2 regions of the Lysinibacillus sp. FSL L8-0126 genome follow, and region 1 is predicted to be linked to the other one. Evidence: riboswitches for the same ligand, from Rfam matches in the RefSeq annotation. Region 1 holds a riboswitch; the other holds the start of a gene.
The links. A riboswitch is a leader RNA that binds a small molecule or an ion and turns the genes downstream of it on or off. The one in region 1 is predicted to bind FMN.
Positions count from the first base shown of each region.

Region 2: another riboswitch for FMN. It lies ahead of ribE (riboflavin synthase); the one in region 1 lies ahead of MHI34_RS00905 (ECF transporter S component).

Region 1 covers NZ_CP152028.1:179,436-187,114, forward strand. Annotated here, with positions in the region: gene MHI34_RS00885 (NUDIX hydrolase) at 1-47, shown strand, start outside; gene MHI34_RS00890 (sporulation protein Cse60) at 92-277, opposite strand; gene glnA (type I glutamate--ammonia ligase) at 359-1,693, opposite strand; gene MHI34_RS00900 (sodium-dependent transporter) at 1,883-3,229, opposite strand; gene MHI34_RS00905 (ECF transporter S component) at 3,416-4,003, opposite strand; FMN riboswitch at 4,223-4,410, opposite strand; gene MHI34_RS00910 (RNA polymerase subunit sigma) at 4,567-5,847, opposite strand; gene sigX (RNA polymerase sigma factor SigX) at 5,844-6,398, opposite strand; gene MHI34_RS00920 (ATP-binding protein) at 6,456-7,679, opposite strand, start outside.
Region 2 covers NZ_CP152028.1:4,588,234-4,595,912, forward strand. Annotated here, with positions in the region: gene MHI34_RS22305 (spore germination protein) at 1-448, opposite strand, end outside; gene ribE (6,7-dimethyl-8-ribityllumazine synthase) at 583-1,050, opposite strand; partial or broken gene ribB (3,4-dihydroxy-2-butanone-4-phosphate synthase) at 1,105-1,695, opposite strand; gene ribE (riboflavin synthase) at 1,720-2,358, opposite strand; FMN riboswitch at 2,589-2,714, opposite strand; FMN riboswitch at 2,831-2,956, opposite strand; gene MHI34_RS22325 (YibE/F family protein) at 3,320-4,444, shown strand; gene MHI34_RS22330 (YibE/F family protein) at 4,441-5,217, shown strand; gene MHI34_RS22335 (DHA2 family efflux MFS transporter permease subunit) at 5,579-6,964, shown strand; gene MHI34_RS22340 (HAD-IA family hydrolase) at 7,543-7,679, shown strand, end outside.

The DNA of each region.
Region 1 (7,679 bases):
TAACTTTTCCAGAAGATCGTGCCTTTCTTTTATCTTTATTTCAATAAAAAAGTCACGTCTTAATGACATGACTCATCTCAAGTACATATTGCTAATCGTTTTGTTGATAAATAATTAAAGCAGAATGGATGACTGTCTGTTCGCCAATATAGAGCGTATTGTATTTGATATCAAGTATTAAAAAGCTTCTTAAATCTACTAAAGCCCGGTTAATGTCATGTTCAAATTGCACAATATCATTGTTTTGAATGGTCACAACCTGGGTCGTTTGTGTCATTGCCCACACTCCTTTTCTCTAATAATAGATGAAAAGAAAGGAAATGTAAAAGTGTTGGAGCCAAAACAGCTCCAACGCTTTTTAGTACATCGTTAAATACTCCTCACGTTCCCAGTTGTGGACGCGTGTGCGATATTTATTCCACTCAATTTCTTTGGCGACTGTAAATTTATCATAAATATGATCGCCTAGTGCATTACGAACAATGGTATCCATCTCTAATTCAATCAACGCATATTCTAATGAGGAAGGTAAGCTATCAATTCCGTTCAACTCTCGCTCTCCTGCTGTCATTTTATAAATATTACGATCTACTGCTGCAGGTGGCGTTAAATCTTTCCGTATACCATCAAGTCCAGATGCTAAAATAACAGCCATTGCTAAGTATGGATTTGCAGCTGGATCAACTGAACGCAATTCAATTCGAGTAGATAGTCCACGAGCTGCTGGAATACGAATTAGTGGTGAACGGTTTTGAGCAGACCACGCGACATAACAAGGAGCCTCATAGCCAGGCACTAGCCGTTTATAGGAATTAACAAGTGGATTCGTAATAGCGGTAAAGCCGTGTACATGCTTTATAATCCCTGCCATAAAACTACGTGCCGTTGCACTTAATTGTAAGTCTGCATGTTCATCATAGAAGGCATTTTTATCACCTTCGAATAATGATAGATTAAAATGCATTCCTGAGCCGTTTACACCGAATAATGGCTTCGGCATAAATGTTGCATGGAGACCATGCTGTGCAGCAATGGTTTTTACGACTAACTTAAACGTTTGTATGTTATCACATGCCTCAATGGCACTAGCATACTTAAAATCAATTTCATGCTGACCAGGTGCGACTTCATGATGGGAGGCTTCAATTTCAAAGCCCATTCCCTCTAACTCTAAAACGATATCACGACGACAATTCTCTCCCAAATCTGTCGGTGCTAAATCGAAGTAGCCTCCACTATCATTTAACTCTAGTGTTGGATGCCCCTTATCATCCAGTTTGAATAAGAAGAACTCTGGCTCTGGCCCTAAATTAAAGGAAGTAAAGCCTAACTCCTCCATTTCCTTTAAAACGCGTTTCAAATTGGAGCGCGGATCTCCTTCAAACGGCGTTCCATCTGGTCTGGCAATATCACAAATAAAACGAGCCACCTTGCCTTTCTCAGCAGTCCAAGGGAAAATCACGAATGTATCAAAGTCAGGCTTTAAATACATATCAGATTCCTCTATACGCACAAAACCTTCAATGGATGAACCATCAAACATGACTTTATTATCTAATGCTTTTTCTAACTGACTGACAGGGACTTCCACATTTTTGATTGTTCCTAATATATCTGTAAATTGTAGGCGAATAAATTTCACATTTTCTTCCTTTACTCGGCGTATAATATCTTCTTTTGTGTAATGTTTCATTCTTCACCACTCCAATGTAAATTTAGTTAACATACGTTTTTATAACTGTTCTTAAAATACATGAAAATTGAAATTCACGCAATAGATATGTTAGGTTTTATAACATAGTTTTTTTAGAATATATTTATCTTGATTTTCGATGCATAAAAAAAGTGTATCCATTTCCACAATGGATACACTTTTTTTATTTTAATATTGTAATAGCATATTAATGAACACAACTAGAATAACGATCGGTACAACGACTAACATTAACATACGATATGTTGCATAATAGCCCTGTCCTAAGTGACTACCCATTAACAGTTCTTTCCTTACAAATTCCTTATCCACTATGTGGGCAATAAAAATCGCAATGAATAAATTTCCTAATGGCAGCATTATATTCGACACTAAAAAATCAGTGGCATCAAAAATACTTTTCTCAAAAATGGTTACATCCGATAAAACACTAGAAGAAAGTGCCGCTGGAATAGCCGCAATCAATACGACTACACCAAGTAAAAGCGTCCACATCGGACGAGATTTCTGACTATGTTCCATAAATGCCGCTACGATAATCTCATATAAACTAAATGATGACGTTAATGTAGCAAATAAAAATAGCAATAAAAACATCGCTAAAAATAATTCTCCAAACGGCATTTGACTAAAAGCTGTCGGCAGCACCATGAACAACAAGCCCGGTCCCGCGGCTGGCTCTAAATCAAAGGCAAACACAACAGGGAAGATTGCTAAACCCGCTAAAAATGATACAAGCACGGTTAAGAGCACAACAGAACCTGCTGAATTCGGAAGGCTGACATCTTTTTTTAGATAGGAACTATATGTAACAAGACAAGAAAATCCTACAGCTAATCCAAAGAATGATTGTCCTAACGCTTCTAATAATGCCCTACCAGTAATATTTGAGAAATCAGGCCATAAGAAGAATTTCACTCCCTCCATTGCGCCATCTAATGTAACAGCACGCACAACCAGAACAATGAACATCACAAAGAGTAACGGCATCATCCATTTATTCGCCTTTTCAATACCATTTTGTACACCTAATGAAATAACGAGTACGTTAGCTAATGTAAACAAAGCTAAACCTACTAGCGTAATCCATGGTGTACCTATAATTTTTCCAAATAGTGCAGCTGGATCAATCGCAGGATCTATCACAGCGCCAGCAACACCTAGCCCGCTGTAAATAAAGATCCAACCTCCAACAACACTATAAAATGTTAATAATAAAAAACAACCTAGCACACCCATTCGGCCAATCCAAGCCCATCCCGTTTTTGTCGGAGCAACCTTTTTATACGCGGTTACCGCCTCCGATTGTGTACCACGCCCTAAAACATACTCGGACAATAGCATTGGCAACCCTATTAATAACGTAAATAACACAAAGATTAGGAAGAATGCACCTCCACCACTTTGCCCCGTTACATACGGTAGCTTCCAAATTGCTCCTAGTCCAATCGCAGCACCCGCTGATGCTAAAATAAATCCTAATTTACTAGACCACTGTCCCTTTTTTTCACTCATCTCTTCAAACTCCTCAAACTTTCTAAACTCCCCTCTATTCTACATGAAAATGTGTTCTTCGACTAGATTATAATAATAAAGCACTAGAGCACGAACATTTTCTACTACTTTTTTCTAATTTTATTCGTCCCATCACTTCTTCCCACAAAAAAAACCTCGAGCTAACTACTCGAGGTTTATGGTCCATTATTTTGCTATATACATAGAGCGCTGGCGGTCGATCCATTTGCGCATTGTAGTAAATAAAAACGCCATAATAGCTGTTAATAAAATACCTTTTACAATATTAAATGGTAAAATTCCAGCGACGATCATTTTATAAAGGGAGTCACCTACAACAGGTTCCATACCAAGGAAATATGTGTACATCGGTAAAAATACAACATAGTTCAAAACGCTCATTCCTACTGCCATCACGACTGTTCCTGTCGCTAAACCTCCAACAAGACCAGCAGTCGTTTTAAAACGATTAAAAATAAAGCTAACTGGCAAAATAAATAAAATGCCTGTTGTAAAGTTGGCAATATGCCCTACTGGCACACCTGTTGGCGTACCCGAGAAAATCCAATCCAACACATTTTTAAATAATTCTACTAAAATACCAGCTACAGGTCCCATTGTGATGGCCGCTATTAATGCAGGCATATCACTAAAGTCCACTTCCAAAAATGCTGGGAACGGCGGTATTGGGAAATTAAAAAGCATTAATAAAAACGAAATACTGCTCAGCATACCAATCGTAATAAACGATTGAAGTTTAACATTTTTCTTCATAGAAAACTCTCTCCTCTTTGCTGATTCAATCTCGCAAGAAGAAAGGTGACGATCTTTCAATTGTTAGCATGAAAAAACCCTTATGCATTAAAAAGCACAAGGGAGAAAGGCATGACGAATAAGCGTCAATCTAAACTATTTTTTGAGCACTATTTTAAAAGCCATACAAAAAAAGCGCTCGGTCATAGTTCATTTCATAACAATGAATGACGATCGTACCTCCATCTTCTCCCATCCAGACTGTAACTGTCGGCCTTGGAATTTCACCAAGTCAGCCATGCAAATAAATTTGCACAGGTCGCGGGCTAAAGAGTTTTGCCTAAACCATTCGAGTTAATGAATAAACATTAACGGTTTAGCACTCTATTACCGCCGGTCGGGATTTTCACCCTGCCCCGAAGATGAATCACTATTATTTTATACTACAGTTTTACTATAAAGAATTATCAACAAAAAGTAAATAGTTCTGCTCAAAAAACCTATTAGACTTGTATGCATTGTAAAAAAAATGGAGCATCCTCACCGAACAGGAATGCTCCATTTCTTATTGTTATTTTCTTTGACTAAGGCATATATTGCTTATTTGGCCCTACAGGCTTTGGTAAAAACATTTTTAAATCAAAGCCCTCCCAGCTTTCTTGGACAACATTATTTAGGCGTAATTGTTGGTCAAAGCTAGCAGCCGTTAACATCATGGCCTCAATCAGTTGTGTGGCACGAATCGGTTCCATTGATGTTAAATCAAGCGGAAGATCAAATGTAACGACTACACCCTCTGCTTCCTCTGTGACCGTATATGATACGTTTTCAGGAACAACCGACACATAGACATCATCATTTTTATTTTTCATCAGTGTGAGCGCCTCTGTGACATTTGCAAATGTTTGACGGAAATCTGGTGATAAATATTCTGCACCTGTACCATCTTGATATATATAATAATTATAATGCTTGGCGTTCGTTAATGACATAGGTGGACTTGGCTCACCTTCTTGAGAAAACTCATAAGGTGTTCCATCTTCATTTTGAATCTCAACTTCTGTATATTCAGAATCAGAGAATGTATCCTCCAAAGTTCCTTTGTACTCATTGACAGTAGCAGAAGCAACATCATAGCTATTGTCCTTTGGCAACACATGGACAAGCTTATCATCCTTCTCCTTCAGCTCACCTTTGTAAGGATGGTAATCAGTAAATCCTTTAGCTTTCTCATCTATTTGAGGCGCGTATTTTTCATACATCTGTAAAGTAGAAGGTTTTTCTGTTCCAAAATCCGTTGCTACTCGCTCATTTGGTATCACATACGTCATTGGTACACTTTCCGCATCTCGCCCTGCTAAGCCAATACGGAAAACGACAGCATCTTTCACATCTTCCTCATAGACAGATGACCGTAAAGATAACATGCGCTCATGCTCTGCTACGATAGGAGATTGGAGTGCTTCGTCTTGCGTAGCAGCCTCCTTTGGAGAAAGATCTTCCTGTAAAGTAGAATAGGTAGCCGTATCGGCAGTACTAGCTTGATCTTTATGTCCAACATCATTATTCATGACCATTGAGCCTACAAGTATCGTTAACGCAAAAACTGCTGCAATGCTCATAAAAATTGGCATTTTACGAAGCTTAGATCGTGTTGTTTGTTCTTCTTGGATGGAGGAATTGCTTTGCTTTTGTTCATCCTCTTTTGGTTGTTGTATCGCTTCTTGAAGGTAACTGTTATCCTGCAAGCGAGCATCTGCCATTAACCGATTTAATATGTCCTCTTTTGAACGGTGGTCAGAAAGCTTAGGGGCATTGTTCAATACATGTTCAAGCTGCTCATCATCAAATGGCTTATGCGTCATTGCCGTTTCGCCTCCTGTTCTCTAATCGGCTGTAGCTGTTGCCTTAAAAATTTTATGGCTCGATGCTGGGTCGTTTTTACCTTAGCTTCTGTCCAATCTAATATTTGAGCAGTTTCTGCAATCGATAAATCCTGAAAATAGCGCATAATAATGACCATTTTTTGGTCGCCTGTACAGTTTTCCAGTGCTGACGCTACTTGCATAAATTCATCACTGGCCTGTAGCATATCTTCCGGTGATGGTGTGGTTGAATGGAGCTGTTCCGTTTCCCAGTCAAAGAAATCAAGTGAATGCTTCTGGCGTACAGCCTGCTTTCTAAAATGATCAATCGCTACATTTTTGGCAATAGCAAAAAGCCATGTTTTCTCACTACTATTACCTGCAAATTGATCATATGAGCGCAATACTCGTACATAAACTTCATGTGCTAAATCTTCAGCCAATGTACGGTTTTTTACTAAATATATTAAAAACTGGAACACGTCTTGGTGATATGCATCGTATAGTCGATGGAACACGGAGTCATTCAAAGCACTCCACCCCCGTTCTATAATATTTGTCGTCTTACATTCGTGAAAGTTACAGCCAATTAATAGCAATACATGTTATTAATCGAACGGTAAATAAAACGTGAAGGTCGTACCTTCTTTCAGCACACTGTCTACCATAATATTACCTGAGTGTGCCTTCACAATATTTCTTGCAATGGCTAAGCCGAGACCCGTACCACCTTTTGAACGGGTGCGTGCCTTATCTGCTTTATAAAAACGTTCAAAGACATAAGGTAAGTCGTCATGAGGAATGCCGTGCCCTGTATCTTGAACAGATATTTTAGCGAATGTTGGTTCCTGCTCAACTTTTACAGTGACTGCTCCTTCATCCGTATGTCTAAGTGCATTATCTACTAGATTTGTGAGCACTTGTTCAATACGATCCTCATCGATATTAATCATGGCATCGTCATTAAATTCACTTTCAAACAATAGACGAACGTGTTTTTCCTTTGCAACCTGTGCAAATTTTTGAGTAATACGTTCGAATGTAGAATTAATCGGTAATTCATCTTTATACAGCGTCATATGTCCCGATTCCATGCGTGCTAAATCTAATAAATCTGTTACAAGACGCCCCATCCGCTTCGATTCATCATAAATGATTTTAGTAATCTCATTACGTTCTTCCTGATCCTGAATAAAATCATCATCCATTAATGCTTCAGAATATCCTTGCAGCATGGCAATTGGTGTCCGTAGCTCATGAGAGACATTGGCGATAAAATCGGATCGTAGTTTTTCTAAGCGATGTTGCTCAGTCATATCACGAATAACAGCCACAGCGCCACGTATCATGTCACCACTATAAAGAGGGCTAATAGTAAATGTATAGTAGTTACCATCCATTTCAATTTCCTCTTCTAGTTTATCCTCAAACATTAGCACATGATCAAGCATATGATACAGCTCTGGAGGAATAGGTTTAGCACTTTGTGAGCCTTTATTGACGAACCATTTTTGCATAAGTCGTTCAGCTGGTGGATTACTTAATAATATTGTAAGGTCACGATTAAATGTAATAACTGCATCTGTCATAGATGTCAAAATATTTGAAAGTTGTTCATTTTCTTGATTGATGACCTCTAAGTTATGCTTTAATTGACGGCCCATTTGATTGAAGGCAACAGCAAGTTGACCAATTTCATCATTTTGAGTTGTTGGCATTTTCGCTTCAAAATTACCCTTCGCAATTTCAAAAGCCAACTCTCGCATTTTTCTAAGTGGTGACGTAATACGTGAGGAAAGGAAAAACGCGAAGAATGTCGTCAACACGAATGC
Region 2 (7,679 bases), 290 kb from region 1:
GCTTTCTTAATAAAGCAATATTAATAAAAACATCTTCTATAAAGTCATCTCTTGGCCCTTTGACCACTAATTCTAGCGATGTTTCTCCGGGCTCTCGATTCGGTTTTTTAGAAATATCACTAGAAAATAGTAATTGATTTTCTTCAAAATACAATAATACATGCCCTTTATAGACTCTTGTTATGGCATCCTCTTGCGTTAAAACCTTTTGTAAATAGGGAATGTGTAAATGCTGGTCGATTTGTTCCTCTAACATGTCATCAGCGACATCACTTAATAAGGATTGGACTCGCTGAACAACTACCGTCTGAAGTATTTGTTCGTTGATCATTGCATCACAAGTTATCAAATGTACTGTATATTGCTGAAATTTATATTGTTGAAAAATCACATCAGCAGAGCGTTGAAATAGTGATTTCAACATTTTCAAATTGATCATTTGTTCCATTGATGAAATACTTCTCATCTCCTACTGAGCCATCTCCAGATTAGTACATTTATGAAAAACGATTACCTTCAATAAATACACTTAAGCATATTTTTCCCATGGATGTGCAAAATATTCAAAGAAACATTTGGTCATTATCCAATCATTTTCTTTAGATTAGCCATCTCAATGGCAGACATGGCAGCATCGTATCCTTTATTACCAGATTTTGTACCAGCACGTTCAATCGCCTGCTCAATATTTTCCGTCGTCACAATACCGAAAATAACAGGTACATTGGTTGATAACGATACATTGGCAATACCTTTTGCTGACTCATTACAAACATAATCATAGTGTGTTGTGGAGCCGCGAATAACCGTACCTAAACCAATAATGGCATCATAGTTCTTTGTTTCTGCTAGTTGTTTCGCAATAAAAGGAACTTCAAAAGCTCCTGGAACCCAAGCAACATCAATAGACGCTTCATCAACACCATGTCGTGTTAAGCCGTCCATTGCACCGTCCAATAATTTGCTTGTGATGAATTCATTAAATCGACCTACCACAACTGCAATTTTTAAACCCGTTCCAATTAATTGTGCTTCAAATGTTTGACCCATTGTTCTTTCTCCTTTTTAAATAGAAATTTTATTTTCAGTTGTCAGCAATTGACTGCGGTAAGCTACAAGTGCCTCTATTGATATCATTTTCAAGTCATGCTGTGCTGCGTACTTTATCAATTCCTCAAAGCGTAGCATATGACCATCATCGCCCATGATCTCGCAAATAACACCCACTGGCACGCTATGACAAAGTTTTGCCAAATCGACAGTCGCCTCCGTATGCCCTCTTCGCTCTAAAACACCATTATCCTTCGCAATGAGCGGAAAAACATGACCAGGTCGACGAAACTCAATCGGCTTCGCTTGCTTTTCAATCATTTTTTGTATCGTAAATGCTCGTTCATACGCACTAATTCCTGTCGTTGTATCCTCATGGTCGATACTTACGGTAAACGCTGTTTGGTGATTATCCGTATTGTGCTGAACCATCGGATGTAAATCTAGCTGTTGTGCAAGCTGCTGTGAAATCGGTGTACAAATTAATCCTCTACCATAGGTTGCCATAAAGTTTATAGTTGCTGGTGTCATGAATTCAGCGAGTGCCAGAAGATCTCCTTCATTTTCCCGATCCTCGTCATCAACCACTACAATCATTTTGCCTTGCTTTAAATCCTCAATGGCCTCTTCAATTGCATATAGCACTTTTGTCATCTCCTCGTTCAGTTGTTAAAAACCATGTTGTGCTAAGTAATCTCTCGTAATGGTTGGTGTTGCTTGCCCTTTTTTCAGGTGCTGTAAAATATATTTACCAACTAAATCTGTTTCGATATTCACAATCGCTCCAGCCTTCTTCATGCCTAATACGGTTTCTTTGTACGTATGGGGAATTAGTGAAATCGTGACACTGTTCGTGTCAACATGGAAAAGGGTTAAGCTTGTGCCATCAATCGTAATAGAACCCTTCGGAATGCAAAATTTGGTTAGTTCCTCTGACAATTCGATATCGATATAGACTGCGTTGGCTACTGGACGTTTGCGCAAAATTTTACCGACCCCATCCACATGCCCAGCAACAAAATGACCGCCAAATCGCCCATTAGCAGGCATGGCACGCTCTAAATTCACGGAATCCCCTACCACGAGCTGCTGTAAATTGGTTGCGTTGACTGTTTCAGGCATCACATCCATCGTAAGCGTCTGTTCCGTAAAATATGTCACCGTTAAACAAACACCATTAACCGCGATACTGTCTCCAAGCTTGACATCTTCTGCTATCTTGGCTGATTGAACTGTTATTTTCATACTGTCCCTATCGCTTTGCATGGCTTTTAAAATGCCAATATCCTCTACAAGCCCTGTAAACATTCCATCACCTACTTTTCATTGATTTAGGCTTCTATCCTTCACTTTTGAAGTCTTATCCATCAGTTTCGAAGGTCTATCCGTCACTTCTCTAGTTTTATCCGTCTCCTCCTTCTCTAGCTCTAGCTATCGATAAAAAACAAAAACCCCTTTCAGCAAAGGGGTTTGGGAGTAATAAGACATCAACAAATAAGCCTAATTGAAAACTATTTTTTCCATAGACTGTCATCTCATTTGTTCTTCTCCCATCCAGACTATAACTGTCGGTTTTGGATTTGCACCAAATCAGCTTGCGCTCACGGACTTTGAATTACTTCATCACCGCCGATTGGGAATTTCACCCTACCCCGAAGAACATCTTCTATTCGATTGGCACTAAATAAAAAAACTTCCCAACAAGCTTGTGGGAAGTAGTGTAATAAATGCATAGGAAAATAAACCTTCTAAATTACAATCAATTTAAAAAGCTCGCATTTTTACCCTTCTCCCATCCAGACTATAACTGTCGGTTTTGGATTTGCACCAAATCAGCTTGCGCTCACGGACTTTGAATTACTTCATCACCGCCGATCGGGAATTTCACCCTACCCTGAAGGATTTTTTATTTAGCTAATCTTACGATAACACTATTTTATTCTATTATCCATCCTTCTTTTTAAAAATTTTTCAAAAAGAATTATAGCAGATCAACAATGCATCCAGGTTTTTCGCGTTTGTGACGTCCGCCTGAGGCATTGAGGCAACATGCAATATTATTGCCACAGGAGGCGGCGTTTTTTGATGGTGTTATCAGGTGTTTAATCACTCGTCAGCAAGGGAGTCTTCAGCTTAATATAACAATGACTTGATAAATGTAAACGAAATCATTAAACTGATAACATTTAAACTGTGCATGGAACTTCCCTTTCACTAAAACGTTCCTTTACAAGTGACAATTCAGTCCAGCACTTTGGAGGTCATTTACTTGCTATTTTTTAAAAACATCCCATTGAAGCAAGGTATTTTCTATGCCTTATTAATGCTCTGCTGCGTGCTTTCGATTGTGTTCGTTCATCATAATGAATCATTTTATGATCGACCGATTGCTGAGGTGATAAAAGCTGATGTAGCAGAATCAGAACCAATGACAGATATGTATGATAATGATGATTATTTATTTACACAGCATATTACAGCCGTGATACAAAATGGACCACATAAAGGGCAATCCATCCATTTGACGAATGACTATTCCGCCTCTGGAGCTTTCGATCAAGAATACCGTGTGGGCAATGAAATCTTTGTCTCCATAGATAATCACGCATCACAGTCAGGGCTAACTGGGACCATTCTCGATTTAAAACGAGATCAAACCCTTCTCATGATTGCGTGGATTTTTATTTTTGTCTTACTCCTTATAGGAAAAAGACAAGGCTTGTTTTCCATCATTAGTTTAATTGTTAATGCATTGATTTTATCATTCGCGTTAGATTTATATGTGAAACATGGTAACCTGAGCTTGTTAGTCATCAGTGGTATTTGCGCTCTTCTATTTACGATCATTTCGTTGTTACTGATTAGCGGCTTGAACACGAAAACGTATGCAGCTATTGTGTCTACACTTTTAGGAACCGTTATGGCACTCATCATTAGCTCTGTCGTGATGTGGTTAACTGGTGAAAACGGTCTTCGCTATGAAGAAATGCAATTTTTAACACGCCCCTATCGTACAGTCTTTATGGCTGGCTTATTTATTGGCTCACTTGGGGCTGTCATGGATGTCTCTATTACGATGGCTTCTTCAATCTTTGCTTTATATGAACAAGACCCTACTATTTCTGTGAAGGCACTTAAATCTTCAGGGCATGAAATCGGGAAAGATATTATGGGCACCATTACGAGTATTTTGTTCTTTGCCTACCTTTGCGGCTCCATACCGATGGTTATTCTCTATTTGAAAAATTCTTCTACTTTAGGACTCACGCTGTCCTTGAATCTTTCTTTAGAATTAGCTCGCGCCTTAGCAGGTGGTATTGGGGTTGTCCTCACGATTCCGATCAGTCAGTATACTGCTCTATTTTTCATTAATCGAAAGAGGGTTCAAGAATGAATGTAATTGTGTTATTAGCTTTTATTTTATGTCTATTGATGGTCGCAATTGGCGGGAAGCAAGGTGTACGTTCGTTTCTTTCTTTATTCCTAAATTTCGGTGTGCTCTTTGTGACGATCTTTTTAATGACCAACCCTAAAAATAGCCCCATCATCTTAACGTTCGTTGCCTGTACAATTATTAGTTGTATTAGCCTTTTCTATATCAATAAAACAAACAGTAAAACCATTACAGCATTTATCTCTACTATGGTGACGATTGTTGTCTTACTTCTTTTTATTACATTTGTAACGAAAAAGTTGATGATTCAAGGATTTGGTGAAGAATCAACAGAAGAAATAAGCATCTTTTCCCTTTATATTGGTGTTGATTTTGTGCAGATTGGTGCCTCCGTCATTATTATGAGTACGATTGGAGCAATTATGGATGTCGCTATTTCCATTGCTACTTCCATGCATGAGATTTTTTATCGTAACCCTTCGATTAGTAGAAAGAAATTATTTACATCCGGCTTAAATATCGGGAGAGATATTTTAGGAACCGATACGAATACGTTATTCTTCGCTTTCTTTGGTGGCTATTTAAGCTTATTAATATGGTTCAAAGATCTCTCCTATTCGATTGGTGAAATCGTCAACTCCAAGGTTTTTAGTGCTGAAATGACGACTATTTTTTGTGCTGGCATCGGTATTGCACTGATTATTCCGATCGCCTCCTCCGTCAATGCCTATTACTTAATTCGAACACGTGAAAAAACCGAAAAGCTCTCATAAAAGAGTTCAGACCTATCACTCATTTGTGAGAGGTCTGGACAAATCTCCTCCTCTCCTTCAAAAAATGAATGCTATCTCAAAAAATGTGTCTAAATGATGAAATCGTATAGTAATCGCTCAAATTAGTACTTACATTTGAGAATTTTTTTTTGCTATAGTAAAAAACAGAGCAGTTAGTATCGCGGAGGTGTACTAGCTAAAAGGAATCATGATCGCTGATAATCGACATCACGATTATATCTTCATAGACTTTTTTATAATGCAGAACATGAAATAGTAGAAGCATCGCAACTTTATTTTTCCGAATATTCTGTTTTTATACATTCTATGAAAGTTGAACATTTTTGAAGGAGTTTTTACAGTGAATAAGGAAATAAAAACAGGTCCAATTATGGCTGCTCTCTTAGTAGCCGGCTTTGTAGGGCTATTTAGTGAGACAGCATTAAATATTGCACTAGGGGAACTTAGCCAACTTTTCAGCGTGGATGCCACAACTATCCAATGGCTAGCAACAGGCTATTTTCTCACATTAGGCATTTTAGTACCTGTTACAGGCATTTTAATGCAAAAATTTACCACTCGCCAAATGTTTATAATCTCTTTACTCTTTTCCATAATTGGTACCATACTTGCCGCTGTTGCACCAATCTTTGCTGTCTTACTTATAGCACGTGTTATTCAAGCTGCAGGTTTAGCGATTATATTACCATTAACGCAAAATGTGATTTTCACGATTTTTCCAGCTAATAAACGTGGTAGTGCTATGGGGATGATGGGTCTCGTCATTTTAGCAGGACCCGCTTTCGGCCCGACATTAGCAGGGATGATTTTAGACACGCTATCCTGGCACTGGATATTTTGGGTTACTGTCCCCTTCTTATTATTCTCGATCATTTTTGGTTTTATCTTTATTCCCAATGTGAATGAAAGAAAGCAGCTTGCTATAGATATATGGTCTATTATCTTATCTACGATTGGCTTTGGTGGCATCGTCTATGGTGTAAGTAGCGGTGGAGAATTGGGTTGGACAAGCATCAACGTACTTAGCACCATTTTACTAGGTGTAATTGCCTTATGTTTATTTGTGTTGCGTCAATCAAAAATGGACCATCCTATGTTAAATTTGAGAGCTTTCCAGTATCCAATGTTCGTATTGGGTCTTCTGATGAATATGATTACCTTCTTCAATATGCTGTCTATGCTAGTGGTGCTCCCGATGTATATGCAAACGGCACTTTTGGTATCGGCCTTTGTAACAGGTTTAATGATGCTCCCTGGTAGTCTACTAAACTGCCTATTAGCACCAACCATCGGTAAATACTTCGATAAATACGGGCCACGTGCAATCATTACCCCCGGAACCATACTTGTTGTGATTGGCTATGGACTTTATGCTTTAAATGGTACCGAAACAGCTACTTGGGCATTAGTGTTAACACATATCATCATGATGCTTGGGATTGGTATGGTATTAGCCTCTGTCCAAACGAATACGCTCAATGCTTTGCCAAGACAATATTTTCCTGATGGTATTGCGATTACACAAACCTCTCAACAAGTATCAGGTGCCATAGGCATTGCTGTAATGGTCTCGTTGTTCTCAGCTAAGCAACAGCAATTCTTAACTGACAGTACAACTAATGCTCTAGAAGCGGCGGCTTCAGGCTCTGCATTTGTCTTTACAATCAGTTTTGCTCTGGCAATCATCAATGTCATACTCTCTTTCTTTTTGAAAAAAACTCAATAATTTTAGTATAGAAGGGAGGTGTCTCGAAGGAATTTTAAGGCATCTCCTTTTGTTATGTCATTTCCGTTGCAATCGCAGTATTTTCTGATAATATTTACCATAAGATGTTTACGTACGCTCAAAATAGTTGTTGTTTCATGATGCACTACACTAGGTCGCCCATCCTATGTCATATCTTTAAACATCAATTACGCCTTTGACGTAATTGCCGCTGATTCTGCATTTTCGCGCAGATCAACTTTGCGCCCCGTTTTTTCGAGCTGATGAGTAGAATGTTAACCTCAGACCATCACGTCCTGTGACAGTTAACTGACTTGCATCGTGCAGGTCAACTTCAAAATCAGTGACTTCCGCCGAGGCTTCGGGTTAACATGATGATGATTACTCAGATATGGCACAGGATGTGGCATTCTTAGCCTGAGTTCAGCTTTTTTAGCGGGCATTTGAACACCCATTGGAGAAAACAACACAAATATTTTTCTTTCTCTAAAGTACTGCTTCACTTTTGGTACAAAAAACACTTGCTGAATTAAGATAAAACGTCAATTACAACGAGATGGAAAAGGAGAAAATTGGCAATGAAGCATATTATCTTTGATTTTGATGGAACACTGGCAGATTCAACCGCAGTGTTTGCATCAGCATGGAATACATTAGCGCAAAAATATAAATTTAAAGGCATCGAATTAAAGGAAATTGATACACTGAAAAAATT